Regions from separate parts of the Shewanella marisflavi genome, predicted to be linked through region 2. Evidence: riboswitches for the same ligand, from Rfam matches in the RefSeq annotation. Region 2 holds a riboswitch; the other holds the start of a gene.
The links. Region 2 has a riboswitch for lysine ahead of CFF01_RS06405 (Na+/H+ antiporter NhaC family protein). Riboswitches for the same ligand answer to the same signal wherever they lie in the genome.
Positions count from the first base shown of each region.

Region 1: it holds a riboswitch for lysine, as region 2 does, so the genes downstream of both, lysC (lysine-sensitive aspartokinase 3) here and CFF01_RS06405 (Na+/H+ antiporter NhaC family protein) in region 2, are expected to answer to the same signal.

Region 1 is NZ_CP022272.1:3,531,178-3,546,464, reverse strand. Features, by position in the region: gene CFF01_RS15645 (flavocytochrome c) at 1-1,729, shown strand, start outside; gene CFF01_RS15635 (hypothetical protein) at 2,701-3,045, shown strand; gene CFF01_RS15630 (DUF2157 domain-containing protein) at 3,111-4,139, shown strand; gene CFF01_RS15625 (class 1 fructose-bisphosphatase) at 4,224-5,213, opposite strand; gene CFF01_RS15620 (S9 family peptidase) at 5,429-7,681, shown strand; gene arcA (two-component system response regulator ArcA) at 8,283-9,002, opposite strand; gene CFF01_RS15610 (DUF3293 domain-containing protein) at 9,579-10,010, shown strand; lysine riboswitch at 10,115-10,291, shown strand; gene lysC (lysine-sensitive aspartokinase 3) at 10,421-11,773, shown strand; gene CFF01_RS15600 (succinylglutamate desuccinylase/aspartoacylase family protein) at 11,776-12,882, shown strand; gene CFF01_RS15595 (S8 family serine peptidase) at 12,972-15,287, opposite strand, start outside.
Region 2 is NZ_CP022272.1:1,445,778-1,461,064, forward strand. Features, by position in the region: gene CFF01_RS06385 (amidohydrolase family protein) at 1-2,652, opposite strand, end outside; gene CFF01_RS06390 (H-NS histone family protein) at 2,872-3,264, opposite strand; gene CFF01_RS06395 (electron transfer flavoprotein subunit beta/FixA family protein) at 3,581-4,330, shown strand; gene CFF01_RS06400 (electron transfer flavoprotein subunit alpha/FixB family protein) at 4,331-5,254, shown strand; lysine riboswitch at 5,403-5,619, shown strand; gene CFF01_RS06405 (Na+/H+ antiporter NhaC family protein) at 5,698-7,263, shown strand; gene CFF01_RS06410 (M3 family metallopeptidase) at 7,373-9,517, opposite strand; gene CFF01_RS06415 (multiheme c-type cytochrome) at 9,702-11,702, opposite strand; gene CFF01_RS06420 (tetratricopeptide repeat protein) at 12,107-13,276, opposite strand; gene CFF01_RS06425 (thymidine kinase) at 13,552-14,130, shown strand; gene CFF01_RS06430 (transporter substrate-binding domain-containing protein) at 14,199-14,978, opposite strand.

The sequences.
Region 1 (15,287 bases), 2.1 Mb from region 2:
TAATGCGATGGCAGCCGATAACCTGGCTGACTTCCATGCTCAAAACCAAGAGTGCGATAGCTGCCATACAGCCGATGGCGAGCTGTCCAATGACAGCCTAACCTACGAGAACGCTCAATGTGTTTCTTGTCACGGTACCCTTGCTGAAGTGGCTGAAACCACTAAGCATGAGCATTACAACGCCCACGACTCTCACTTCCCTGGCGATGTTGCCTGTACCTCTTGTCACAGCGCACACGAGAAGTCTATGGTTTACTGCGATTCTTGCCATAGCTTCGATTTCAACATGCCTTATGCGAAGAAGTGGGAACGTAATGAACCTTCTATTGCAGAATTGGCAAAAGATAAAGCAGAACGTCAAGCGGCTCTTGCTAGCGCACCTCGCGATACCGTAGACGTTGTTGTAGTGGGTTCTGGTGGCGCTGGCTTCTCTGCCGCGGTATCTGCCCATGATAATGGCGCAAAAGTCATTCTGATCGAGAAAGAGCCTGTTATCGGCGGTAACGCTAAGTTAGCCGCGGGTGGTATGAACGCTGCTTGGACAGATCAGCAGAAAGCTAAAGATATCAAAGATAGCCCTGAGCTAATGTTTAAAGACACCATGAAAGGTGGCCGTAACATTAACGATCCAGCGCTTGTTGAAGTGTTATCTTCTCACTCAAAAGGTTCTGTTGATTGGATGACCAAGATGGGCGCAGACCTCAATGACGTGGGTCGTATGGGTGGCGCATCGGTTAACCGTTCACACCGTCCAACAGGTGGTGCTGGTGTCGGTGCTCATGTTGTACAAGTGCTGTACGATAATGCGCTTGAGCGTAACATCGATATCCGTATGAATACTCGTGGTATCGAAGTACTAAAAGATGACAGCGGTAAGGTTAAAGGTATCCTGGTTAAGGGTATGTATAAGGGTTACTACTGGGTGAAAGCCGATGCGGTAATTCTGGCAACCGGTGGTTTCGCGAAGAACAATGAGCGTGTTGCTAAGCTAGATCCTAAGCTAAAAGGCTTCATCTCTACTAACCAACCTGGTGCAGTGGGTGATGGTCTAGATGTCGCAGAAAACGCTGGCGCAGCGATGAAAGATGTTGAGTATATTCAGGCGCATCCAACACTGTCTGTTAAAGGTGGTGTGATGGTAACTGAAGCGGTACGTGGTAACGGGGCTATCTTAGTTAACCGTGAAGGTAAGCGTTTTGTTAACGAAATTACCACCCGAGACAAAGCTTCTGCGGCTATCCTGGGACAAACTGGTAAGTCTGCTTTCTTGATTTTCGATGATTCAGTTCGTAAGTCACTGAAGAAGATCGACAAGTATATCGGCCTGGGTGTTGCACCAAGTGCAGATAGCCTAGAAAAGCTGGGTAAGATGGAAGGTATCGATGGTAAGGCATTGACCGAAACCGTGGCACGCTACAACAGCTTTGTCACTAGCGGTAAAGATGCTGACTTCGAACGTCCTAACCTACCACGCGCACTAAACGTAGGTAACTACTACGCTATCGAAGTCACACCTGGTGTTCACCACACTATGGGTGGTGTGATGATCGATACTAAAGCTGAGATCATGGATGCTAAGAAGCAAGTTATTCCTGGTCTGTATGGCGCAGGTGAAGTGACAGGTGGTGTTCACGGTGCAAACCGTCTTGGTGGTAACGCTATCTCTGACATCATCACCTTTGGTCGCCTAGCGGGTGAAGAAGCAGCGAAATACTCTAAGAAGAACTAAATCTTCTTAATTAACCTAACTCATAGGTTACTAACATAGTTTAGCAACATCCCAAAAGGTGGCTAGGAAGCCACCGCCAAAGCCACGGTCTCCGCCGTGGCTTTTTTGTATACGGATATGCTTATCCCCGGTGGCCAAGGAAAGCCAGAGAGGGGATTTGTGTCTGGAACACTTATGCCAATGTCCAGGGATGGAAGGCATTGGTATTTGTATAGGGATATGCTTATCCCCGGTGGCCAAGGCCTGAAATGTTCCCGACATTTAAGTGCATTTCCTCCCTGACCCACAGGGAATTGGGAAATGTCTAAAATCCTAGGGAAGGATTTAGACCTAAGGTCAGAAAGCCAGAGAGGGGATTTGTGTCTGGAACACTTATGCCAATGCTCAGGGATGGAAGACTTGGGTGTTTCTCTGACGGTCACTCTTTAAATTGTTTGTGAGAGTAATAGCTGTTAACTTTTTGCGATTACTGAATAAAGTCTAGGTCGGTGACAAAGTTACACATAGTGTATACCTGTTGAGTCGGCAATATTGGTTAACCGCGTTATTTGAATGGTCACTCGAGGGAGGCGCTGTCATTGCGGCGGGTTGAGTCGGCTTCTAGTACCTGTGATAAGCTGTCGAATCGTTTGAAAATGGAGTTTAAAAAACAATGAACATTAACGCAACGCTCTGGGGACAAGTGTATTTTGCCCTGGCCCTTGTGGTGATTTACCTGACAATTAGGTTTGCAAAAGGAAGTGCTAACAATCTTGCGTTAGTTGTGTTTTATTCTTGTCTGTTAAATTTTATCTTTCCGCCTGGTGGATGGCTATATTGCTTCTATTGGTTTAGGCGCAGCGCTTCAGCGCAAATCAATGAATAACAAGTTGAGGCTATAATCGAGTTTAATAAAGCCTACTGTAAGTCTAAGTGTCACTTGTGGTGGCTGTTTGGGTGTTATGCATTAACAAGGAAGTAAGCCAAGGATTATGGACAGAGTGGTGGAAGTGCTCAAGGGTGAAGGGTTTAACGTCAGGCTTAAAAATCGTAAAGCCGTCGTGAAGTTAGATGGCTTGGCTAATCCTGTTACTGTGAGTAAAGATATTGCCGAGGATGAATATAAGCTTGGTACAAACGATTGGGGCATGTCGTTAGCGGCGGTCTTAATCCTTATACTCGGGCTTTATGGATATCAGCACCAGAGTGGCAGCTTAATTAATGCCGTTTTTATTGCCGGAGCCCTGTGGCTGTTTGTTGTAGTGCTGCTTACCGAGCTTAAAATGACAAAGTTGCGTGCCATTGTGGATAAGCTCAATCGAGAAAGGCAAAGATAACAAGTGATTATCGCAATATCACAGTAGTCACTGTGCTAGACACAAATTAATGTCAGGGGGTAAACATGGATGTGACTAAGAAGCAGTTAGATGCTGCGGCGCGGGAAAATATCATTTCAGTTCAGCAGGCTGAAGCCCTTTATCAGTTCTTGGCGGCTCAGCCTAGTGCTAACCCTAAGTTTACCTTTACCCATGTGCTCTACTATTTAGGTGGGCTTATCGCCATCGGCGCGATGACACTTTTCATGAACTTAGGCTGGGAGTCATTTGGGGGCGCGGGCATTTTATCTATCTCAATGCTGTATGCGGCTATTGGCTTAAAGTTGACTAATAGGTTTTCGGCAAGAGGCCTCACCATTCCTGCTGGCATTTGCGCCACCTTCGTCGTCTGTTTAACGCCTTTAGCGATTTATGGGCTTCAACAATGGTTAGGCGTGTGGCCAGATTCGAATACATATAGAGAATATCACAGAGCCGTAACCTGGCATTGGTTATACATGGAGCTTGGTACATTAGTTGTCGGTGTCATTATTGCGTGGCGATATAAATATCCTTTTTTAATTATGCCTATTGCAGTCACGCTCTGGTACATGACGATGGATATAACGGTTGTGATCTCGGGTGATGACATAACCTGGGGGCTGAGATCCTTAGTCTCATTGTATTTAGGCCTATTAATGCTTGGTCTCGCTTTTTGGGTCGATATTAGGTCTCATCATAAAGCTGACTACGCCTTTTGGATCTATATTTTTGGGGTTATCGCCTTTTGGGGGGGGTTAACCTCTCAGCACTCTGATAATGAACTGTCTAAGTTTATCTACTTCTGCATTAATCTGTTGATGATTGGCGTTGGCGCGCTGCTTGTTCGTAGAGTGTTTGTGGTTTTTGGCGCCCTGGGCAGTTGTGGATATTTGAGTTATCTGGCCTATGATGTCTTTGAAGATAATTGGCTGTTTCCAATAGCGTTATCCATTATTGGGCTTGGAGTGGTGTATCTTGGTGTGCTTTGGCAAAAGCATGAAAAAGTTATTACGGAAAAATCGAGAGATCTACTTCCGGCGCCATTAAGGGCATTATTGGAATCCAAGTCGTGAATCGCCTCTTTTGATGTTTTATGCGCTAATAAAAAAGTCGCCAACGGGCGACTTTTTATTGATTAAACAGCTGTGCAATCAAGATTACAGGCTGGGTTCTTCGCTGTAGTCCTGACCGTGGTATTCAAGGCAGGCATCGACTTCGTTAGCCGAACCTAAGATCACCGCGACGCGCTGGTGGATCTCACTTGGCTGAATATCCATGATGGTTTCATAGCCGGTAGAGGCCTTGCCACCGGCTTGCTCAACCAGGAAAGACATAGGGTTCGCCTCATACATCAGGCGCAGTTTGTAGGGCTTCTCTGGGTTCTTGTTGTCGGTCGGGTAGGTAAACAGGCCGCCGCGTGACAGTACGCGGTGCACATCGCCCACCATGGCAGCTATCCAGCGCATGTTGAATGACTTCTCACGCGGACCGATTTTGCCCAGTAGCAGGTCGGCGATATAGGTCTGCATCGGCGCTTCCCAGAAACGCTGGTTTGACATATTGATGGCAAATTCGCTTGTGTCCTTGCTAATGGACATGGCTTCGTTGGTCAGCAGGTATTCGTTGGTTTCTGGGTTTAGGGTAAATAGCTGTACCCCTTGGCCTGTGGTGAGGGCCAGCATGGTGGATGGTCCGTAGAGCACATAGCCTGCGGCAACTTGCTGGCGACCTGGCTGTAAGAAGCTCTGCTCGCTGAGTTCACCCTGAGGTGCTGGCAGTACCGAGAAGATAGTGCCGACCAGTGAGTTGATGTCGATGTTTGATGAGCCATCGAGAGGGTCGAAACAGACCAGGAAGTCGCCACTTTCACCCACTTCAACGATATGATCTTCCTCTTCTGAGGCCAGACCGCGAACCGATTTGTCGGCCTTTAGCGCGTCTTTAAGCATCTCGTTAGTGATCACGTCGAGCTTCTTCTGGGTCTCGCCCTGAACGTTTTCCTGCTCGGTGGCACCGAGTACGCCGGCGAGGGCGCCATGACGCACCGCGTGACTGATCGCTTTAGAGGTATCGGCCAGTGTGGTCAATAGCTGGGCTAGCGGGGCTTGGATCCCTTGAGTAGTAAGGTGTTGTGCCAGAGTTTGCATGTTATTTCCTATGACATTTGGAGCTAGGCTCACCATGGAGGTCAGATCGTATTTATAAATGCTAGTTATGCGGGCGATTCTACCCCAGTTGAATCATTTTTTCAGCGGCAATTTAGCCTGCCAAGATCGCGGTTTTTGTTTTATGTCACTTTAGGGCACAATGCTAGCCTGCGATTTGTTGGCTTTTAAACCTGTTTTATATCCAGGACATAATAATGACTAAAAAATGGATAAGTTCAGCCTTATTGGCGGTGCCTATGTTTTTATCTCAAACGGTAAGTGCGTCACAATCTCAACTTCCTCAGCCGGTCGGCGGTATGGAACCTTTAACCATAGAAAGACTCTATGCTTCGCCTGCGCTCGCGGGCAGTAGTCCAAGAGGGCTTAAGCTGTCGCCTGATGGTAAGCGGGTGACCTATCTGGCGGGACGCAAGGAAGATCAACACTTCTACGATCTCTGGCAGATGGAGGTGGCTACGGGCAAGCAGAGCATCTTGCTTGACGCTGATAAGCTGAAAAGCGCTGAGTTGTCAGATGAAGAGAAGGCGCGACGTGAGCGTCAGCGTATCTATGGTCAGGGGATCATGGAATATTTCTGGGCAGACGATAGTCAGGCGCTCCTGATCCCGGCATCGGGCGCCCTCTATTACTATTCGTTGAGCGATAACAAGGTCACGCCGCTGCCTGTGGGCGAGGGCTTTACCACAGATGCTAAGCTGTCGCCTAAGGGGCATTATGTCTCTTTCGTTCGGGATCAAAATCTCTATGTATTTGACCTGCGCAGCCAAAAGCTGACCGCCCTGACTACAGATGGCGGCGGTGCGATTAAGAACGGTATGGCCGAGTTTGTCGCCCAGGAAGAGATGGACAGGATGACGGGCTACTGGTGGGCGCCGGATGAGTCGGCCATCGCCTTTACCCGCATCGATGAGTCCGGCGTTGAGCTGGTGACTCGCAATGAGATCTATGCCGATGGCATCAAGTTGACCGAGCAGCGATACCCCTATGCGGGTAAGAATAATGTCGTCATCGACTTAGGTGTGGTGACGCTGGCCGATAAGCAGGTGCGCTGGGTCGACTTGGGTGAAGAGAAGGATATCTATCTGCCGAGAGTGAAGTGGTTACCAGATAGTCTGCAGCTCTCTTTTCAGTGGCAGAGCCGAGATCAGAAGACCTTAGATCTGCGCATTATAGATCTACGCAGCCAAGATGCACCCATGACCATGATCCGCGAGGAGAGCGATGCCTGGGTGAACTTAAACAATGATCTGCATTTCCTTAAAAAATCGCCACAGATGCTATGGGCGTCAGAGCGTGATGGCTTTAATCACCTCTACTTGTTTGATCTGCAAGGGCGACTGCTGAAGCGGTTGACCAAAGGCGATTGGGCTGTGGATGAGTTAGTGCATGTGGATGAGCAGGCCGGCTGGGTCTACTTTACCGGTCGCAAGGCCAGCGTGGTTGAAAAGCATCTGTTTCGCGTGCCATTAAAAGGTGGCGCGATTGAGCAGCTGAGTCAGCGTAGTGGTATGCATGCGCCGGTATTTGCCGACAAGGAGTCTATCTACCTCGACTATTTCAACAGCCTGGCGCAGCCGCCGCAGATCAGTTTGCATGACGAGCAGGGCAAACATCTGGCTTGGGTAGAGCAGAATAAGGTGGATAAAGCCCATCCCCTCTATCCATTCTTTGGTCAGTGGCAGCTACCCGAGTTTGGTCAGATAAAGGCTGAAGATGGTCAGGCGCTGCAGTACCGACTATTTAAACCGACGCAGTTTGACGCCACTAAGCAATATCCTGTAGTGGTGCGCGTCTACGGTGGTCCCCACGCTCAGCTGGTGGTCAATAGCTGGAGTGAGCACGACTATTTCACTCAGTACTTACTGCAACAGGGTTTTATCGTGTTCCAGTTGGATAATCGTGGCTCGGCCCATCGTGGTACCAAGTTCGAGCAGGTGATCTATAAGCACCTGGGCGAAGCCGAGGTGAACGACCAAAAAGCGGGTGTCGATTATCTGCGCAGCCTTAGCTATGTGGATGGCAAGAATATTGCCATCTATGGTCACAGCTACGGCGGTTATATGGCCTTGATGAGCCTGTTTAAGGCCCCTGATTACTTCAAGGCTGCCATCTCGGGCGCGCCAGTAACCGACTGGTCGCTGTATGATACTCACTACACCGAGCGCTATCTGTCACACCCAGAGACGAATGCCGAAGGCTATGAGGCCAGTAGCGTATTGCCGTATGTGAAAGGTTATCAGTCAGGGCTACTCATGTACCACGGCATGGCCGATGATAATGTGTTGTTTGAAAACAGCACCCGCGTCTATAAGGCGTTGCAGGACGAGGGCAAGCTGTTCCAGATGATAGATTACCCCGGCTCTAAGCACTCGATGCGCGGCGAGAAGGTGCGTACCCACCTGTATCGCTCACTGGCTGACTTTCTCGAGAGGCAGCTGAAGCACTAGGCTATCGCTCTTAAGCCTTAGCCCAAAATAAAAGCCCTGTAGCTTTTCGAAAGTAGCAGGGCTTTTTTGTGGGAATAGCAGTCCTAAAGGCAGATGAATTTGTTTTGAATTAACTTTAATAAAGTACAGCAAATTTAACTTATGCTAGATAGTCTAGTTGTTGAGTCTTTGTGCACCTATCAAAAGAAGCGAAATCGAAGAGATAGAGATACTAGTGTAAACACGATTTTGGCCCTTGACGACAGGACGTCGTCGTGGAGCCTCCAAGGATGGAAATTCGGCGTGCCAAAATTGTGCTTGCACATCCCTCGCCGGGTAGGCGATTCAAAGGAATGCAGCGTGATGATGTAAATTAGGTAAGTGCTATTAAGTCTTTAGGTACAAATACCAAAGCTATCCATCCATGGGTTTTGGCATAAGTGTTCCAGACACAAACCCCCTCTTAGCTCATCCATGGGCTTCGGGGATAAGTACAATCCATGTACAAATCCCCTCTTTGGCCTTCCTTGGCCACCGGGGATGAGTACAGTCCATGTACAAAAAAGCCAGTCGTAAGACTGGCTTTTTAAACTAAATCACATTTGCGCTAGCTGGATGTGATTTATGCTTCTTCTAAGTTACCGCAGAAACGATAGCCTTCACCGTGGATGGTGGCGATGATTTCTGGCGTATCTGGCAAGCTTTCGAAGTGCTTACGGATACGACGGATAGTCACATCGACAGTACGGTCGTGTGGCTTAAGCTCACGGCCAGTCATCTTCATCAGCAGGTCAGCACGGGTTAGGATCTTACCTGGGTTCTCAACGAAGTGCAGCATGGCGCGGAATTCACTACGCGGCAGCTTGTATGACTCACCCTGTGGGCTTACCAGTGAACGGCTGTTGATCTCTAGGCTCCAACCGTTAAAACGGTAGAATTCTACGGCACTTTTCTCTTCGGCTTCGCCGCCAGTGCTGTTGACGCGAGTCAGCAGGTTGCGTGCACGGATAGTCAGTTCGCGTGGGTTAAATGGCTTAGTGATATAGTCATCAGCACCAATTTCCAGACCCAAAATCTTATCAACTTCGTTGTCACGACCGGTCAGGAAGATTAGACCGATGTTATTGATTTCACGAAGCTCACGCGCAAGCAGTAGACCATTCTTACCTGGAAGGTTGATATCCATCACGACAAGGTTGATCTTGTTTTCCTGCATGGCTTTATGCATCTCTGCGCCATCATTGGCTTCAGTTACCACATATCCTTCAGCCTCGAAAATACTTCTTAGCGTGTTCCGGGTAACGGCTTCATCTTCAACGATCAGAATGTGCGGGTTTTGCATATTTATTTACCTAATTTTTGTTTAAAACTGTTCTAACCATGAGCGCTAGTTGGTGTTGCTGCGCCCTGTCTGTCTTCGCGACAATTACTGAACTCACGTAGGTGCTTTCATCTAACTATATTGAAACAGCAACACACTTCATGATTAGTAAAGCAACGTATCTCTTTCAAAAGAAACGCGAACTGTATTCACTTCGATTAATAGTAGTCGGCATTAATTCCGCTAACTATTTAATATTTTCAAGTTTAAATGCTAAATCAGCCTAAGCTCACATTTTATACAGGAAATCGACTAACTTTTGATGACCTTGTCGTCGACAAGATGTAACAAAAAGTATTTCATCGTGAGATGAGTGGAAGTGAATCAACGAACTTATTGTACTCGTTTTAGTCATTTGTTAACAAATGAAATGTTAACAAAATTACCTGGAGATATGATGTAAGTCACATCTATTTTTTTAAGCCTTTGATTTTAAAGTTATTAATAAAATTTAATAAAGTGACCTACATCACGCTACTAGGAAGCTGGGTGAATTTTGCTATAATCGACTGAATCTAATTTAGGAATATTTTAGTGATGAGCACAGGCAACGAACACTTTTGGCAATGTTATCAACAAACGCAATTCCTACTTACTCAACCTTTCTCTTCTTCATTATCTTTTGCAATCATCACCGCTTATAACCCCAAAGGCAAAAACCTCTCCCCCTCGCAAAATCGTCTTCTGGATAAACAGTTACAACGCCACATTTTACGTCTGCAATATCCATATCGTGCTTTGATCGGTGCATCGACCGACAGAGGCCATATGGAGAAGAGCTGGGCGGTGTCATTAGATAAGGCCGATGCGGTGGAGTTAGGTAAGGTGTTTAACCAAAATGCCATCTACTTTGTGGATAATGACGAGCTGTATTTAGTGCCTTGCCTGGTGGATTATGAGGAGTTGGGTTTAGGCAAGTTTTCCTCTCGGGTCTGCTTAGTCAACGAACTGCCTGACATCAGCAATTAGCACCTGCAGCTATTATGAATAGCTTTCATTGTGGCGTGAGAAAATAACGTTGACTTTTTATTCCGTTATTTGATAGTTTTCAAGCATCCTAACCTTAAGGTTAGCGATACAGAAGAGGAGCGTTAACTAGGTAGTAAGCTTGAGGAGTCCAAACTCCGATGATGGTTTATGAGGGAGATTAGCGCCGAGATAGAGAGATGTTTGGTTTCATCTGTTTATCGGTCGACTGGGCTGAATCCCATCGATTGTCACCTGTTAATTGGTGGAGAGCTTCTGGTGGCAATCGCTGTTTCCCGTCTTGGGGTGCGTCATCTTTGCACCAGGCTCTTCGAACGAAGTAAGTTCGGAGCGTATTCAATGTTATTTATCTCTTTTCTGTCACTATCAGCTACTTGGGTTGAGGTGCGCTAATGTCTATTGTTGTTGCAAAATTTGGTGGAACTTCCGTTGCCGATTATGAGGCGATGAACCGCTGTGCCGATATTGTATTGGCCAATCCTGAAACCCGTGTGGTGGTGGTCAGCGCCTCGAGCGGCGTAACCAATCTTTTGGTGGAGTTGACGCAGGAGCGCCTCGACGATGAACGTCGCCAGCAACTGCTAAAGTCGATTGCCTCGATTCAATATAAGATCCTAGATGAACTAGGCCAGCCCCATGAAGTGGCTGCCCGCCTAGACGCTATTCTTAGCAGAATTGCGACCTTAAGTGAGACGCTTGCGCAAAGCCGTGATAAGGCAGTCATAGATGAATTGCTAGCTCAGGGCGAGCAATGTTCATCTGTACTGTTTGCTGCTGTGCTAAGAGAGAAGGGCGAGCGAGCCAGTGCCTTTGATGTGCGTCAGGTAATGCGCACCGATAGCCACTTTGGCCGCGCCGAGCCTCAAATCGAGGTGTTGCAAAGCCTCTGCAGCCAACATCTACTCCCCCTGCTCGCTGAGCAGCGTATCGTGACTCAAGGCTTTATTGGCGCCGATGAACATGGCGCGACAACAACGCTAGGCCGCGGCGGTAGTGACTATTCTGCCGCATTACTGGCTGAGGCATTGGATGCCTCGGCGGTGGAGATCTGGACAGATGTGCCAGGTATCTTTACTACCGATCCTCGTCTGGCGCCAAATGCGCGTCCTATTCCTGAGATCAGTTTTAATGAGGCGGCCGAGATGGCGACCTTTGGCGCCAAGGTGTTGCACCCAGCAACCATATTACCGGCCGTCAGACATAAGATTCAGGTATTTGTGGGTTCCAGTAAGGCGCCTGAGCTGGGTGGCACCTGGATTCGCCATCAAGTTAGTGAAGAGCCCATCTACCGTGCGGTAGCGGTGCGCCGCGATCAGACTTTGCTTAATCTGCACAGCCTGCAGATGCTCCATGCCCAAGGTTTCCTGGCTGAAACCTTTGCCACTCTGGCAAGACATAAGATCAGTGTTGATTTGATCACTACTTCAGAGGTGAACGTATCGCTGACCTTAGATAAGACTGGCTCAGATTCGGCGGGTAATAGTTTGCTGAACGAGGCTTTGTTACAGGAGCTGTCGCAACACTGCCGTGTGCGCGTTGAAGAGGGCTTAGCTTTAGTCGCGATTGTCGGCAATAAGATTGCGACCACCTCCGGCGTGTGCCGCCGTGTGTTTGAGGTGTTAGAGCCTCATAACGTGCGGATGATCTGTCAGGGAGCCAGCCCACATAACCTTTGTGTATTGGTGGCCGAGTCTGAGGCGGCTCAGGTAGTGAGCGCCTTACATAAGAATCTATTCGAAGGATAAAGATGAAACCGAGTCGTTCGATGCTTAAGATTGGCGAGCTAGCCACTGGTCAAGATCTTGAGCTTACTCTGTTTGAGTTTTCCCCCGAGGAGATCAGCGGGCCTAGCGTCTATATTCAGGCCAATGTTCATGGCGCAGAGGTGCAGGGCAATGCCGTCATTTATCAGTTGATGCAGGCGCTTGAGCAGGTTGAGCTGAGGGGCAAGGTGACCCTAGTCCCTCTGGCGAATCCATTAGGGATCAATCAAAAGAGTGGCGAGTTTACTCTGGGCAGGTTCGATCCCATTACTGGGGTTAACTGGAACCGAGAGTATCTCGATCATAAGCTGGATATTGCCAGCTGGTATCAGGGGCATAGTCATCTTGGGGACGTAGAGCTTATTGCTCACTATAGGGCCCTGCTGGTAGAACGATGCCACAGTCGATTACATGAGCCTTGGGGGATCACTACTGGCCATAGGCTGGCGGTGAGTTTGCAGCAGATGGGGCATGAAGCGGATATCGTGCTGGATCTGCATACTGGTCCAAAGTCTTGCAAGCACCTCTATTGCCCTGAGTATGACAAAGATGCTGCCAAGGTTTTCTCTATTCCCTATACCTTGCTGATCCCCAATGAGTTTGGCGGGGCGATGGATGAGTCTATCTTCTGCCCCTGGTGGCAACTGAGCGAGTATTTATCCAGTCAGGGGCGTGAGCTTGAGGTGCCTGTATCGGCCTTTACCTTGGAGCTTGGGAGTCAGGAAAATATCGATCTGGCCGACGCCTTGGTTGATGTCGAAGGGATTTTGGCCTACCTCAGTCAACGAGGCGTGATTGGTGAGTGTATTGTGCCTGCAGATATGCCTAGGTATGCCTGTTATTTGAAAGATTACAAGAAGTACCATGCGCCACTGGGTGGTTTGGTGGAGTATAAGGCCAAGGTGGGGCAACCGCTTAATGCCGGCGAGCCACTCGCTAACATTTTACGTGTCGACAGGTATGGAGAAAAAGAGGCCATAGTGCCTTTAAGTCTGCCGGTAGATTGCGTGCCTGTGCTGCACTTTGCGTCGGCTTCAGTGTACCAAGGCACAGAGCTTTATAAGGTGATGACTAAGGTGTTTGCGCTTTAGCTTTATTGCTAGACCTGCTTAGTATGTCGATATGCAAAAAATAAAAAAAGGGAGCCAAGCGGCTCCCTTTTTCTGTTTAAGCTATCTACTTATTTACGACGACGTAGCGCAGCAAATGGTAGCATTAGCAGTGCAAACCAACCCAGTGAACCACCAGAAGATCTCTCTTCTTTGGCGTTAACAGTAATGGTTGCAGTACCCGCTTCACTTTCAAGTTCACCATCGCTAGCCACAACAGAGAAGGTCAGCGTGTGGTCACCCATTGGAGCGGTAAACTTAATTTCCGCACCACCATTGTTAAAGGTAACAGGTGTACCCGATGTTTGTGTCCAAGTGTAAGTGAGGCTGTCACCATCAACGTCTTTGCCGTTAGCCTTAGCGGTAACCACGAAGCCTTCGGTACTTGTCATACCTGTAGGTGCAACAGTTGGCGCATCGTTAACGTTGTTTACCATCACATTCACAGTCGTTACTTCGTTAAGGTTGCCTTCAGCATCCGTAGAAGTGTAAGTGAATGAGTCTTTACCGAAGAAATCATCTTCAGGTGTGTAGGTAACGGTACCATCTTTTTCAAGAGTCACTTCACCGTGTGCAGGCTCATCGACGATTGTCGCTTCACCTAGGGCACCCGCTGGTGCAACATCTATGATGCGTTGCGCATTAGCTGTCATGCCGTCACCAGTTACAGAGACGCGAGCTACTTTCTTAGTCACCGTGTCATTATCTAACACGTTTGCTTCCAAGGTCGCTTCTTCGTCAACAGAGAAGTTGTCTGTTTGACCTGGGTTGAAGCTAGTTGGTGTCGCAAGGTAGTCGATTTCTACGCTGCCTGAAGAGGTCGCTTGCAGTGCAACATAATCGTCAGTAGTAACAGTGCCACCTTGTCCATTGTAGTGGAAGGTTGTACCTACGCTACCGCTGATGTTTTCCGCACCGATAGTGACATTGCTTGGCATGTTAGGGATATCTAGGTAGTTGAACCAAATATCTTCTACGTCACCAGTTTGGATCCATAGGCTGAAGCTGTACTTGTTGCCAGAGGCATCAGCATATAGCTGAGCATCTTTCCATTCGACAACAATCCACTGACTCTCACCTGCGGCAACAACCTGAATGCCTAGCTGTCCACCACCAGTGTCGTCGGCAGTGCCGTCGCTTAGGTCGTAGTCACTCCAGAATGGTGCCAGAATGTTGTTTGGATTAGCGCTATCTGGTAGCGCCTTGTTGTTCCAAGTTCCAGACGTTGAACCGCCACCAACAACCGCAAGACCGTTGTCAGAGATAGTTAGCTGAGTGTAAGTCGCACCGTTGTACTTAAATGCCGGTAGGTTGAAGGTGAATGATTTCTCATCACATCCGTCGGCACAGGCAGGTACATAGGCGAGGTCTAAATCGAAGATACTTGGGCTTGCGCCGGTTCCTTTACCAGTCTGCATTTCGGGTAGTTCAAGTTGACCTACCCAAGTGATGCGGCCAAGAGCTTCATCGACTTCGAAACCATTTTGTGATGCGCCATTTAGCGTCACGGTCACATCGTCGGCAGAGGTAAGTTTAGTACCCTCTGGAGCCATAGCAGTAACGGTTACGGTATTTTCAAAGATAGTGTTGTTCACTACGGCTTTGATTGGCATATCTTCCGCAGCAGTCAGATCAGCCTTGGTTGCCATGGTAGAGATCAGTGATGCATCACTTGATTCTTTAGCCAGGATGGCAACGGGTAGGTGAGCATCTTGGTGAGATGCGCTCTTGATCATGACGTTACCGAAGATCCAAGCACCGTATTCACTGTAAGTTGAGTCAACGGTTACCGTGAAGGTTGCTGATTCGCCAGCTTCCAGCTCCAGTGATGAAGGCGATACGCTGATACCTGCGCTATCAGACGAAGCTGAAAGCTCCCAAGAGGTCTTCTCGTCACTCTTGTTGTATACAGTACGCGTGAAAGTACATGGACCAACACAAGAATCTGAAGCGATAGATGGCTTGTCGAAAGTCAGTACTGCTTTAGCCGCAGCATCCAAATCCATACGACCCGCACCCATTGCAAATGGGTCGGCTGGCGTTACTGCATCATCATCAAGCACACCGTCCATGTGCGCAGTAGAGGTTAGCGCTGTCTTGATGTCGTTGGCTGACCAGTCTGGGTGTAGCTGGCTCATCAAAGCTGCGGCACCTGCAACGTGCGGGCTAGCCATACTGGTACCTGTCATAGTGGTAAAATCAGTACCGTCTTGATCAGGAGAGGTTGCAGACAGGATAGAAGTACCTGGCGCTGCAAGATCTGGCTTCAGAATGTTTTGGTTACCGTTAGGGCCACGAGAGCTTGAGTCATTCAGAAGATCAGCAAACTTGCTATTAACGATACGAGTGACTTCTGCTGCGATAGTACCTGTTGTGTCATCGCCCAG
Region 2 (15,287 bases):
CTGCATCTCATAGTCGTCGGAGTTGATGCTGGTGAGTACCCCTTTGTTGTGCATCAGACAGGTGTTTTGCGGAATGGCATCATAGACCTCGAACTTATAGGCCCACCAATCAGAGAAGGTGGAGGCGTAGGCGCCATGTTTAGCCATCTCATCGGCAACCTTGTAGCCTTCGAGTATGTGGGTAAAGGTGCCGACCTTAAAGTTATAGGCTTCAGCAAGGCGCAGGAACATTAAGATCTCAGATTGTACGTAGGAATGAATATGCACCTGACGCTCACCGCGTAGCACCTCGGCCACCGCCGCGAGGCGATAGTTAGGCTTAGGGGCTATCTGTTTACGTTGCTGGCTACTGCGCAGGCGCTGGTAATCAGCCTTGGCCTTCTCATAGGCTAAGGCTTCGTTAAAGGCCTCCTCGAACAGCGACTTGACGCCCATTCGGCTTTGAGGGAAGCGACGGTTGAACTTGTCTCCCCAGTTGGCCTGTTTGACGTTTTCCCCTAAGGCAAACTTGATGCTGGCAGGCGCCTCTTTAAGCTTCATCGCCTCGGCGCTTTCGCCCCAACGCATCTGGATCACCTGAGCCTGGCCACCTATGGGGTTGGCGCTGCCGTGAAGGAGTTGCGCCGTGGTCACTCCGCCAGCCAGGGCGCGGTAAATGGCGATATCCTCTGGGTTGACCACATCGCCGATACGCACCTCGGCGGTGACCGCGTCGGTATCCTCATTGGTGCCGCCGTTGAGGGCGATGTGAGAGTGTTCGTCAATGATCCCGGCGGTCAGGTGTTTACCTGTCGCGTCCAAGGTTTGGTAACCCGAAGGGGTACTGAGGGATTGACCTATCTTTTCGATGCGACCATCGCGGATCAGCAGATCATAGCCTATCAGTTGTCCGCGTTCTGTTGAGGTCCACAGGGTTGCGTTTTTGATATGCAGTCGTTCAAGTGTCGGCTGTGTGCTAATGCCAAAGGCGACATTGGGCTTAGTGAGCTTGGAAACCAAAGGCTGGGCTGGACTCTCATCTGAGGTTGCTGCCTTGTCTGAGGATGAACTCCGCTCGGCGGCAATCTCTACACCTGCTATAGGGTGCTGACGATTGCTGCTATCGATCATTCTGCCGTGGATGCCCTCTGAGTCGAACCACAGGGTGAAGCGGCTGATGCCCGGATAACCCGCCTCACTGAGATCGGCGTGAAAGGTAAGCCGCGCTTTAGCATAGTCGAGTGCGCTCAGGGGGATCTCCTGCTCACCACTGGCCAGAATGCCGCTCAGCTTGTCGTCGTCCTCTAGGCTCAAATCCAGAGTGAGTTCACCTAAGGTCAGCTGGTATTCTTTCGCCAGCCACTGTCTGTCTCTGGGGATCTGTTGTGTCTCGCTACCTTGCAGCCAGACGCTGACTATCTTGCCCTGGGTAAATATATCGCCATCGGTCACCACCAGATCGGCCATATAACCGGGCTTTAGCTTGCCGCTAAAGGCCGAAATACCTGCAATTTCGGCAGCCTCAGTGGTCAACGCCGCCAGTGCCGCGTCATGGCTTAGTCCTTGTTTCACGGCCTGTCTTAGCCTTGGCCAGAAGGCATCGGCTTTAATGCCATGCTGGGTAAAGGCAAAGGGAATGCCGGCACTTTCCAGCGCATGAGGATTGCTTGGCGCCCGCTCCCAGTGACGCAGCTGAGCCAGGCTTATCTCTCTTTCTTTATCGCCATCTTTAATATCGGGAGCGGCGGGAAAATTGAGCGGTGCAATAATGCTATAGCCAGTGGCCTTGACCTCATCGATACGCGCATATTCGCGGCCATTGCCGACTAAGCTTGCCGACAGTTCAAATTCGTTTAATAAGTGTGCCGCCCTAAGCTGATTATTTAAGTTCTTGGTTTCGAATATCGTCAGGCTCTTGTCTATATCAGCCAAGTGTTCTAGCGCAATATTAAACTCTATATTCTTCTCTTGTGTGGCAGAGTCAGCTTTGTTGATATTGGCCCGATACCAGTTGGCATCGGCAAGGGTTTGTCGAATAAGTGCGATGCTACCCATTAATGAGTTGGGATAATCTTGAATCGAACTGCCTTTATCGAAGGCGAGCAGATGACTGGATTTCGCTCGGTAAATAATGTCATTAGCTTTTAGCGGCGCTAAAGAAACCGTTGCCGAACGGCCCCTGAATATCCCATCTAACATGCCCGTTTGTACGCTGGTAAAACCATTGTTTATCCATTGTTTGGCTGTCTCTTGGTCGGGGTATATATAGTTAAACCATTCTTTTTCTGCGTGAACAGCACCATTTTCGGCATTGCCACCTATGCGTTTAATTTCGTAAACCGGACTAGCGACCTTCTGCTGCTCATATTTAAAGTCGATACCGTAATTGGTATAGGGATCGATAAATCCGGGATAAATTATTTTGCCACTCATATCGATGACAAAGGCATCTGGCGGGATCTTGTCATTGGCGATAATGGCTTTAATTTTATTATCTTCTATTAACAAGGTGGCATCTTGCTTGGTTTCACCCGGCGCTATCATTAAAGTTGCATGGGACAGCGCCGTTAATTTTGGCGTGTTATCAGTTAATTGAGCGTTCGCTATTGCGGACTGACTCACCAACAAGCAGGTGACTAGGCTCGCACTGACAGAGAGAGAATAGATTTGCATAGGATTTATTATTGTTGGCTGGGATCAAAAAGTGGCTCAAGATTATCCTATTTTATGAACAATTTCCAAGGGCGTAACTGTATCGGTTTATGTCAATCTCGGGGCGGAGATTCTGGGGGAGCTGAAGAGGTAAAATGAGTAAAAATGATGGCTAATAAAAAAGCCAACCTACTGGTTGGCTTTCAAACCTGTCTCCCAAATGGACTGGGATATTATGCATTAGATAAGAAACTCTTCCAAAGAACGGCCTTTATCTAATTCATTTTTAAATACGGTTGGTGTGCGACCTTGACCCGTCCAAGTGATCGTTTCGCCATCCACTTCAATTTTATATTTAGGTGGGCGTGGTGCACGTTTTTTAGGGGCAGGCTTAGCAGCTACGGCACCTAAATCGTCAATTGATAAACCAACAGCTTCCATTTGTTGGCGAATCTCTTCTATCTTTGCATTGCGCTCGGCCATCATCGCGCTTTCTTCTTCAGCTTGCTTCTCTTTCTCGGTGATGATTTTTTCAAGCTTAGTCGCTACATCTTTTAAATCTTCTACCGACAATTCTTTAACAGCAGCCTTAAAGCGACGACCGTGCGTCAATATATCTAGAAATTCGCTCATATTAATTATGTCCTGCTTAAAAAATAAAATAGTAAATAGGATTACAGGGCTAATAATAGGAACTAAAAAAGATTTTATCAAACGAATTAAATGAATATTTAGTCTTTATTGTAAATTTCATTTCGAGATATCTCTTTATTAGCCATTTTGGTGCAGCGACTCAGGTAAAGATAAGGGGTTATTGATGTAGGACAAAGATGCCGACGACTTCCTGTTGACGTTAACGTCAACAGCACGTAAAGTGGCATCAGTTTGTGATAGTTTTGCTATGCACTATTTGTTGTTATCCAGAATAAAGACGTAAGAAGGAAGCCTTATGAAAGTATTGGTGCCAGTTAAACGCGTCGTCGATGCTAATGTGAAGGTCAGGGTCAATGCTGACAATACAAATGTCGATACCGCAAATCTGAAGATGGCCATTAACCCATTTTGTGAGATTGCTGTAGAAGAAGCGGTACGTTTGAAAGAAGCAGGTATTGCGACCGAGATTGTGGTAGCAACCATAGGGCCTAAGGCGTCGCAGGAACAACTCCGTACGGCAATGGCACTAGGGGCTGACCGCGGTATCCATGTGGAAACCGACGAAGAGCTTGCGCCACTGTCTATTGCAAAATTACTTAATGCAATTCAAGCCAAGGAGCAGGCTCAGCTGATCATGCTGGGCAAACAATCAATCGATGGCGACAACAACCAGACGGGTCAGATGCTGGCTGCACTGGCAGGTCTGCCACAGGCTACATTCGCCTCTGAGGTGAAAGTCGAGGGCGAACAGTTAGTCGTGACTCGTGAAATTGATGGGGGTCTGCAGACGCTCAAGATGCCACTGCCGGCGGTAGTTACTACTGACCTGCGTCTGAACGAACCTCGCTATGCCAAATTACCTAACATCATGAAGGCGAAACGTAAGCCGCTCGATACCGTGACGGTTGAAAGCCTGGGTGTGACCCTCAAGCAGCATCAGAAGGTGCTCAAGGTAACACCGCCTGCTGAGCGTCAAGCCGGTATTATGGTGGCTTCTGTCGAGGAGCTAGTGGACAAGCTAAAGAATGAAGCGAAGGTGATCTAAATGGCGATTCTAGTAATAGCAGAACATGATAATGCGACTCTAAAACTCGACACGGCTAAAGTCGTGGCCTGTGCCCAGGCTATCGGTAGTGAAGTCGATGTGATGGTAGCGGGTCACAACTGCGGCGCCGCTGTCGAGAGCGCCAAGCAGCTTACCGGTGTGCGTCAGGTCTTGGTGGCCGATGGTGCCGTTTATGCCAATGCCATCGCCGAAAACTTGTCTCAGCTGATTGTCTCTGTGGCCAGCGAGTATCAACATATTCTGGCTGCGGCATCGAGTATTGGTAAAGATGTGTTGCCCCGTGTGGCCGCACTCTTAGATGTTGCCCAGCTCTCAGAAGTGGTCGAGGTGGTGAGCGAAGATACCTTCGTGCGTCCTATCTATGCCGGTAGTGCCATGGCAACGGTACAGAGCCTAGATGCCATCAAGGTGATGACGGTTCGTGCCAGTGCCTTCGATGCAGTCGCTCAAGAGGGAAGTGCCTCGGTACAGACGCTGGAACATGAATACAGTGGCGATGTGGAGTTTGTATCGCAAACTCTGTCTGAGTCTGAGCGTCCCGATCTGGGCGCGGCTTCAGTCGTGGTCTCTGGCGGTCGTGCCATGGGCAGTGCTGAGAACTTTGCCATTTTGGAACAGTTGGCTGATAAGCTTGGTGGTGCACTGGGCGCGTCTCGCGCGGCAGTGGACGCCGGTTATGTGCCAAACGATCTGCAGGTGGGACAGACAGGCAAGATTGTCGCGCCAGATCTCTATATCGCCGTAGGTATTTCTGGTGCCATCCAGCACCTGGCGGGGATGAAAGACTCTAAGGTGATCGTGGCGATTAACAAAGATCCTGAAGCGCCTATCTTCCAGATAGCCGACTATGGTCTGGAAGCGGATCTGTTCGAGGCAGTGCCTAAGCTACTCGAACTTATTTAATAAAATGTAAATGCATGGTGAATACCTTGGTGTTCATCTAAAGTTTAATGTGATATAGATCACGTGGAGCGGCTTTGAGGTAGCATCCTTAAAGCCGCTTGTGTTTTTATGTGCCTCACGTTTGCCGATAGTGACATTGGCAGGCGTCCTGAGACGTAGAGGTGCATTAAATATCAGTAGTATTCGTTAGGGTGATGCCGTTAAGCGAATATGAAAGGATTTGGTGCCGAAGTGGTGGAGTTGATCAAGGCTCGCCGCTGGGGCTGTCATCGAATAGAGGCAGCACTGCCATAGTGCTTCTTATCCGGACTGATAAGAGGAAATTATACCGATAATGGGTATCACTATGGAGCGCTACTGATAGGACAGGTGTAATATCTATTGCTATATCCCACCAGTTCAGTTGCCCTCCATTCGTATTTTAACGAAGACAATATTTAACAATGACAACTTTGAGTTATGCCGATTCGGCACTTTCTTTGCTGCCACCCTTGGTAGCGATTCTGCTGGCGATCTTCACTCGCCGTGTATTGCTGTCCTTAGGCTTAGGGATCCTCTTAGGGGCACTCTTAATTGCCGATTTTTCGCTGCTGGATATGGGTCAGTATCTGGGCCAACAGGTGGTGGGCCTGGTGTGGGATGATGGTGCCCTGAATAACTGGAACGTCTACCTGCTGGGCTTTTTGATTCTCCTCGGGATGATCACCGCGCTGATCACTGTGAGCGGGGCGGCAAAGGCCTTTGCCGATTGGGCGCGTCAGCATATTCGTAACAAGCGTGATGCCAAGCTACTGACCATGTTCCTGGGTTGCGTGGTGTTTATCGATGACTATTTCAACAGCCTGGTGGTTGGTAGTGTCGCCCGTCCACTCACCGACAGATATTATATCTCTCGCAGTAAGCTGGCTTACCTGCTGGATTCGACCGCCGCGCCTATCTGCGTGATTTCGCCAGTGTCGAGCTGGGGCGCTTATATTATTGCGCTGATCGGCGGCATCTTAACTGCCCATGGTTTTACCGACAGCGGTCATCTGAGTGTGTTTGTGCAGATGATACCAATGAACTTCTACGCCATCTTCGCGCTACTGTTACTCCTGTGTGTTGCCTTTATGGGGCTGGATGTGGGCCCGATGCGCCAGCATGAACTGAACGCCCAAAAAGGCAATCTGTATGATGAGTCTAAGGGCTTACCTCCTGGGGCTAACAGCGACCTGCCTGAGGCGGATTCGGGCAAGATCTTAGGCTTATTTTTACCTATTACGGTACTGGTATTTGCCACCATCTACTTCATGATCAGCAGCGGCGCCGATGCCTTAGCGGCAGAGAGCCTGCCCTTTAGCGTAATTGGTGCCTTCGAGAAGACAGATGTGGCGTCATCACTCTTCTTTGGTGCCGTGATAGGTTTGGTGGCCACCTTAGTGCTAGTGATCAGTCAAGGTCTTGAGAAATCTCTTATTCTGAAAGGCATTATTGCCGGCGCGCGCTCTATGCTGCCTGCCATTTATATTCTACTGTTTGCCTGGACCATTGCCGGCGTGATAGGCCAAATGGAGACGGGTAAATATATGGCCAGTCTGGCATCGGGGAACATTCCTTTTGCCTTGCTACCTGCCGTGTTGTTTGTACTGGCTGGATTAACCGCTTTCTCTACCGGTACCAGCTGGGGCACCTTTGGTATCATGCTGCCTATTGCTGCCGATATGGCTATGGGCACCCACAGCAACATGATGTTGCCTATGCTTGCCTCTGTGCTGGCAGGCGCCGTGTTTGGCGATCACTGCTCGCCTATCTCTGATACCACTATTTTGTCTTCTACCGGGGCGAACTGTCACCATATCGACCATGTGCTGACTCAGCTGCCTTATGCGCTTATTGTGGCGGGGATCAGTTTGGTGGGTTATACGGTGTTGGGTTTTACCGAATCTGTAGGCGCCGGATTAGCGGCCTGTAGCGCGTTATTTGTGGTAAGCGTATTGGTGCTGCGTCACAAGGCTAATCGCCCGGCCTAAGCAAGCTTGAGCAGGCGTAATCACTCGCATTGATTAAAACCTGAGAGATAAAAATGCCGCTCATTGAGCGGCATTTTTTATGGGCGTTCCCTGGTTTAAGGAGGAGTCCTTAGTTCAGACCACGGCGTTTAAGCAAGGCATCAGTGGTTGGCTCCTGACCGCGGAAGGCCTTGTAGGCTTCCATCGGCGGGACGCTGTTACCCACTTCACGTATTGTCTTGCGATACTTCATACCGATCTCGCGGTTTAGACCACCCTGTGTTTGCACATAGGCAAAGGCGTCTGCCGCCAGGATCTCACTCCACATATAAGCGTAGTAACTGGCCGAATAGCCGCCTGGGAAGGCGTGGGCAAAGTAGGTCGACTTATAGCGTGGTGGTACGGCTGCGATATTAATGCCGTGCTTTTCCAGCGCCTTAGCTTCGAACTCAGCCACATCCTGTAGCGGTGTATCGGCGCTCAGTGAGTGCCACTCAAGGTCAACCAGCGCCGCGGCCATATATTCCAAGGTATCGAAGCCCTGGTTGAAGCTACGTGATTTGAGCAGCTTCTGCAGCAGTGCTTCAGGGATCACTTCACCGGTTTGATAATGCTTAGCATAGTTGGCTAGTACTTCAGGGTGCGCAGCCCAGTCCTCTTCGAAGGTCGACGGGAACTCAACAAAGTCACGAGATACAGCGGTACCTGCCAGGCTAGGGTAGGTCACCTTAGAGAACATGCCATGGGTACCGTGACCCATCTCATGGAACATGGTGGTGACTTCATCGTAGCTGACGAAGGTGGGCTCACCCTCAGGGGCCTTCTTGATGTTCATCACGTTGACGACCACTGGCTTTTGGTTCAGCAGTTTAGATTGAGTGACGAAAGAGCTCATCCAGGCGCCGCCACGCTTGCCTTCACGGGCAAAGTAGTCGGCGTAGAAGATCGCCATCGAGCTGCCGTCGGCGTCAAACATCTCGTAGGCCTTCACATCTTCATGGTAGACAGGCAGATCTGGACGTGGCTTGAGCGTGACGCCATAGAGACGCTCTAGGGTAAAGAAGACGCCATCTTTAAGTACGCGCTCAAATTCGAAGTAAGGCTTGATGGCGGCGGCGTCTAGGTCGAACTTCTCTTTACGCACTTTCTCGGCATAAAAAGCCCAGTCCCATGGCGCTAGGGTGAAGTCACCACCGGTTTTGTTGATCATCGCCTGAATATCATCGGCTTCTTTTTGGGTGTTAGCCACAACCGCTGGCACCATAGAACCAAACATCTGATAAACGGCTTCAGGCGTCTTTGCCATCTGCGGCGTTAGACGGTAGTCGGCCCAGCTGTCGTAGCCCAGTAGCTTAGCTCGTTCTGCGCGCAGTTGTGCCAGACGAGAAACCAATGAAGCCGTTTCGTTTTCACCACTCATGCCACGGGTGGCAGAAGCTTGCCATACCTTTTGACGCAGTTCGCGATTTTCCAGTTTGGCCAGTACAGGCTGACGTGTGGTGTTGGTGATGTTGAGCAGGTACTTGCCTTCATGGCCTGCAGCCTTGGCATCGGCCTTGGCGGCGCGAATATCACTGTCTGACAATCCTTTTAGCTCATCGACATTGTCGACTACAACGGCGATCTCTTTGGTGAGTCTCAACAGGCGCTGGCTAAACTCGTTGGTGAGTTTAGATTGCTCTTCGTTTAATACGCGGATCTGTGCTTTTTGCTCTTCGGTCAGCTTGGCGCCAGCCATGACGAAACGCTGGTGGTAGACCTCGATGAGGCGAACCTCTTCGTTAGTCAGTCCCAGGCTATCCCTCTGCTGGTATAGACTGTCGATTCGAGAGAACAGCTTGCCATTGAGGTGGATGTTGTCAGAGTGTGCCGCCATTTTTGGCGCCATTTCGCCTTGGATCTTGCGCAGGGCTGGGTTGCTATTAGAACTCGTTAGGTTGTAGAACACCTGAGAGGCGCGGGTGAGTAACTCGCCGCTGGTTTCCATTGCCACTATGGTGTTAGCAAACGTCGGATCATCCTGGTTATTGGCGATCGCGAGAACCTGTTGGTAGTGCTCTTTGATGCCTTGCTCTAGCGCGCTTTGGAAATGTTCATCCTTGATCTGGCTAAAGTTGGGTGCCTGATACTGTAGCGTGCTGGCCACCAAGAGTGGGTTTTCTGCCATTACGGCTGCTGCTTGGGCATCTTGTGTCTGAGTCGATTGGCAACCACTAAGTAAAAGGGTGGTCGATAAGGCGCCGGCAACGGCAAATGCGATAAGATTGAGTTTCATCTATTTGAACTTCCTTAGATTGCGCTTGTTATTTTTATGTGGAGAGAGTTTGGCTTTAATGTAGCCATTGTAAATTAACTCAGGCTGAAAATGAGAGGTAAGACAATAAAAAAGGAGCCTGGCGAAGGGCTCCTTTGGGTGTTACTTGGGATACTAAGTCATTACCTAGTTATTACCATAAATATTAGCGGGTAAAGTTATGGTACTTTTCGATACCAAAGCTACTACCTTCGGCGTGACAAGTCGCACATGACTCTGTGGTGCTGAGCTTGTACCACTCGGTAGCCGGTACATCTTCAGTGGTAGTACCGCCGTTTTGCATCATATGGTTCAGGGCGCTTTCATCGTTATGGCAAGCATAACAGTTGGCCGTGATTGGGCTGGCCATCTTGTTGCTTACGCCATAGGCACGTGCCTTGATGAACTGATTTGGTACAGCATTCAGATCAACCACACCGCTGTCATGACAAGCCACACAGCCTGTTTGCGGTGCGATCACGCTTGCAGAGTTAGACACTTCCTTACCGTCTTCATCCAAGCTCTTGCTGCCTACACCCCAGTGCATGCTGTGCACCATAGGGCCGAAGCCTGGAGAGGAGTAGCCGGCACGGCGATCTTGACCATTGTTATGACAAGCTACACAGCCCAGGCCACCTTCGGCAAAGTTACCATTCTTGTGGAAGTTGGCTTCGCTGTTGTGACAAGTCGTACAAGACTCACTGCCGACGTTATGACGACGCTCGTAGCTGCTCACCTCTGCTGTAACAGGATTAACAACATCTGTGTAGCCATGGATGGTGACCACGTCGGTTTCATCACCCTGATAGTCTTCAGTGGTGAAGCTGACTCGAAGTGATGCCATTAAGCCTGCATCAGGCACACCGCTTAAGTCCACACCTGTAAAGCACATGGTTTTACTGCCATCGGCTTCATAACTGTAGTCGTAAGAGCGGGTTAAGCGCGCTACGATTGAGTCATTGTATACGGCATGCGGGTAAGAGCCAGCGTAGATGATCGGCTTCTCTGGGTTGTAGGCCACATTTTGCTCTTCATACAGGGCATGCAGATCTACTAAGGTCTCAGTTTCACCTTCCACTTGGTAGAGCGACATAGTGGTACACCAGAGGCCAGCATCGTTAAGTGCTAGTGGTGTGCCTTTCACCTTGTATGATTCTTTAATGACCTGTTTCTTATCAAGTTTAGCCTTAGCTTCATGTAGCTTACGCAGATCTGAGCCGTTACCTGGAACGATATCTCCCGGAATGCCTCCAGTGTCGTGACAGTCGGTACAGCCTGGGCCCGCGATGTTGACATTAACTGTTGGCTCGGCGTGGCAAGAGCTACAGTTCATAGCACTAAAGCCGGTCTCAAACGCTTGGTGGTTGATATGACCTATCTTTGAGAGGGTATTGCTGGCGTAACCGCCGACGGAGAAGCCTTGCTCGTTAACCGCATTGCGGCTTACCGAGCCGTGACAGACCATGCAACCTTCGACGAAGGTGACTTCACCGTCCATGCCTTGGGCCACATAACTTGAGTGGCGATTAGGGCTGGTGGAGTAGTCGACGTGACAAGAGAAACAGGCCTCAGTCGTGGTCGAGAAGGCACCTTCTGGCTTGTTAACCACATATTCACCAGATCCAGCAATGCCTGATTCGCTATGGCCACCGACACGCAGCCAAACAATCCCTTCGGTTCCCGCATTAACGCCTTTCAAAGGTAGAACGAATTCATAGTGACCATCGCTTATTTGAGTAAGCGTTGCTCCTTCGGTGTCGGGTGTTCTGGAAGACTCCATGTTTACCCCACCGTAACCGCCGATATGAACATTGTCTTCGACTTCGTTGATTGGGCTTTCGGTGCGGTTATTGATAAAGCCTTTGTCGGTCAGAGCCGCAACTTTACCTTCGGCTTTTGTTAGGCCGTTAACAAGCTCACCATTTTCATTAGTGACCTCAAACTCGTAACTAATAGTACCTTCACCAAGTGTATAGTTAATTACCTTAACATTTGTTTCTAACGATGTTGTTGCTACCGGTGGAGTCCAAGATTCTCCTGGAGTACCAGGTTGACCATCAACTCCGTCTTTACCATCTTTCCCATCGTCACCACTGCATCCCGCTAACGAACCGGCCAGCACAGCGGCGACCAGATAAGCGAGTTTTTTAGATGTTATAAGTTTCATCATTTTTCTCCATTGATCCAAAGCGCCGAGTTAGCCGCGTTCCTGCTAAATTTTTGCAGGGGGTCATTAGCAGTCAACAGTTTGTATCAGCGTGATTGGACCCAGGTTATTTTTATTGTTTGAACCAACATGCAAACATATGGGTTCGAATATGAATATATTGTTAATCTCGTGTTATTTTCTTTGCCCGGGTCACAGGAATTTATATCTCTTTGGGGGTAGATCTCATTTTTGTTAAATTTATTTAAAATCAAACACTAATTAATATTTGTTAAGGTTGTTTTAAGGTTATTTTAAGGTTGGGTTTGTTTTAACCATCGATGAGATAAACGAAGTTGTTGATGCAGGCAAACCGCACTGGTTAGGGACTGTACCGATTACTCTGCAGGTGGGATTAGCACAATTTAATCTTGTGACAGCTGGGCCAGCTTTGCTTGGTAGCGCAGCTGTAACTCGACCTCATGGGTTTTATCTAAAGCCTGGGTAATAGCGTGGCGAGCCGCTAGCGGTTTACCCATAAGGTATAGGGCTTTAGCCTTGCCAGCATAGGCTTGTGGCATATAAGGGGCAAGCTCAATGGCCTTGGTGTAGTAGCGTAGTGCGCCTGGATAATCGGCGTTTTGGTAGTGCTCGTTAGCAAGCATGATCCAGCGAAACGGACTGGGATCATCGGCTTTGTCTATGCGCTGCTGTAATGCACGCGCTTCTAGGGTACGTCCCTGAGTTACCATTAACACTTTATAGTTAATCAATAAATTCAGATCGTCATTATCGATAGCTAAGCCATATAAGTAGAGAGATTCCGCTTGTTGAGGTGCGTTTAAATGGCGAAAGATCACCGCAAGCAGATTGATGAGTTCGACCCTTTTAGGTGCCAGTGTTAACCCTTCGATGGCGATCCAGGCGGCTCTGGTATACGTTTTTTGCTCTAGCGCATCGGCCGCTTGGTTTTGATAGTACATGGCCATAAACTCATTTTCGCTAATATTCCCCTTAGCTCGGCTGTTACGACTCGGGAAATAGTCGACCACTAAGCCTGGCTCGTAGAAATAGAGGCTACCGGCTTTGGGTTCGAAGTTGGGATCCATGAGCTTGGTTTTGACATGATTGGAGATCAGCTGCAGTTCGGTCGATTGGAAAAACACTGGCGAGGAGGTTTCCTCAATATACTTGAGTTCAATGCCCACCAAGTTAGCGTAGGCCTTGGTCAGTACAGCCAAAGACATACAGTTACCCGCATTTTGGATTAAGGTGTCATTGGCATTGTAGGTTTGGCCATAGTAGTTAAACGAGCCTAAACGTCCCTCGAGATAATCATAGATGCGGTAATGACCCGCTATATCCTGATGGGCGTCGTAATAGCGAAGAAAACGTGATTTTTCTTTTTCATTGATAAACAGTATCTTATCTATACTTTCTATCTCTGGTTTTTGGCCTAATAGACTCGTATCGAGTTGCTTGATGAGATCAAACTTGTCTATTTTTGCCTCTTGCTTTGGCTGAGAGACACAGGCGCTGAGCGAGAGTAGGGCCAGTAAGCTAATGAAGTGGAGCCTAAAGGGTGAAAAAATCATAACTTTCCTTGTATTTGTTGGGACGTGACGACCTTTTCTGATGATTCGCAAGTTGCCAATGCACTTCTACTGGATAATAAATAACCATCCTACAGGTGTCTATCGCCATTTTTTGGCCGAAATGAACGCATGCCTATGCTTCGCCCATTTGCCTAGTCAGGGGAGAAATGTGTGAGATTGTGCAACATCGCCCATTGCCAGCGTGTTTGGCGCTGCTAATTGATATTAGATGGTGATAGAATCGCTCTATAACAATAATCAGGGGAATATTCGATTTGGCACAGCTTTACTTTTACTACTCGGCGATGAATGCGGGTAAATCTACTTCTCTGTTGCAATCTTCCTATAACTATCGTGAGCGTGGCATGAATACCTTGGTCATGACGGCGTCTATCGATGATCGTTATGGTGTGGGTAAGGTCGCCTCGCGTATCGGTATCGAGACCGAAGCTCAGGTGTTTGCCAGCGACGATAATCTGGTGGAGATGGTGAAAGCGGCCGTCAGAGAGCAGACCTTGCACTGTATCTTAATCGATGAGTCGCAGTTTTTGAGTAAGGAGCAAGTACGGCAACTAACCTATGTGGTGGATGTGCTGGATATTCCTGTGCTTTGTTATGGCCTGAAGACTGATTTTCAGGGGGAGTTGTTCAGTGGCAGTCAGTACCTGCTGGCTTGGGCCGATAAGCTGGTGGAACTTAAGACCATCTGCCACTGTGGTCGCAAGGCCAATATGGTGGTGAGACTGGATGGCGAAGGCAAGCCGATGAGAGAGGGCGAGCAGGTCGCTATCGGCGGAAACGAGAGTTACGAGTCCGTGTGCCGTAAACATTTTCGCGAATTCCTTTGGGATTAAGTGTTAAAACAAAAAGCCACCTCAGGGTGGCTTTTTAGTGCAGGCTTGTTTACCAATGGCAAGAGCCGCTAGTGTTGCTTATGACCAAAGTTGACTTCTTGTTCGGGGAACCATTTTTCATAGAGACGCTGTATCTCGCCTTCAGCAATCAAGATCCCCAGTGCAGTGTCGATTTGCGTGAGTAGGGCTTGATTACCTCGCTTAACCGCGAAGGCCACTGGCGAACCGGGATCGGGATTGTCGAGTATCTTCACCTTGATTCCCATCTGCCGCGCCAGATAGAAGCCTACCGCCTTAGGCATAATAGCGGCCTGGATTCGACCTTCCTTTAGCATCTGCATCGACTTCTCCTTACTTTGAGTGCCGATAATGCGAAAATCGTACAGGGTGCCCAACTCCTTCCAGTGTGTCTCGATGTAGGAGTGGCGATCGCCGCTGACAAATTCGTTGTGAAGATCCTCAAGCTTAGTGATCTGTTGGTTGTCTTCGAGAATGAATATCACATCATATCTATGGTAGTAAGGCTGGGTGAACTCAAAGAACTTGGCTCTAAGGGCGTTGACCTCCATGCCTGCAATCACCTCGATATCACCAAACCTAAGCTCATTAAATACCAGATCCCAGGCTTGCTGCCTAAACTGAAATGGCAGGCTGAGACGCTTAAAAATCAATCTGGCCACATCGGCATCGAACCCTGTCGTTTCACCGTTTATGGAAAACTGATAAGGGGGGAATCCGGTGGCTACGCCACATCGTGTCGGTGGCGTTTGCTGCGCCTGAGTCGCAAGACTCAAACAGAGGATTAGGCTGCCAAGAAGCAGCTGTTTGTAGGTAGCAATGTGGGGCATTAGTTGAGGTGGCCTGCTAGTTTCATCTTTTCACTCATAGGGGTTTAGTTTAGTTGGTTTTGTCGTCTTGGAGCGAACGTGCTAAGGGCCACCCTGGCAGGCGCGTCTTCGCTAATGGCCATAATAATATTGTGGATAAGGCCTAAATAGCAAACAAAAGCTGTTACAATGTGTTTTATTGTCGTAAATTCAATTTGATAGGTAAAAATAATCTTTATTATCGCAGCCTTGTTTAGTGTGTCTTAAATTATATCCCCTATGAGACCTGGCTCAAAAAATCAACACTTGTAACCAGTGTTGATACAGAAA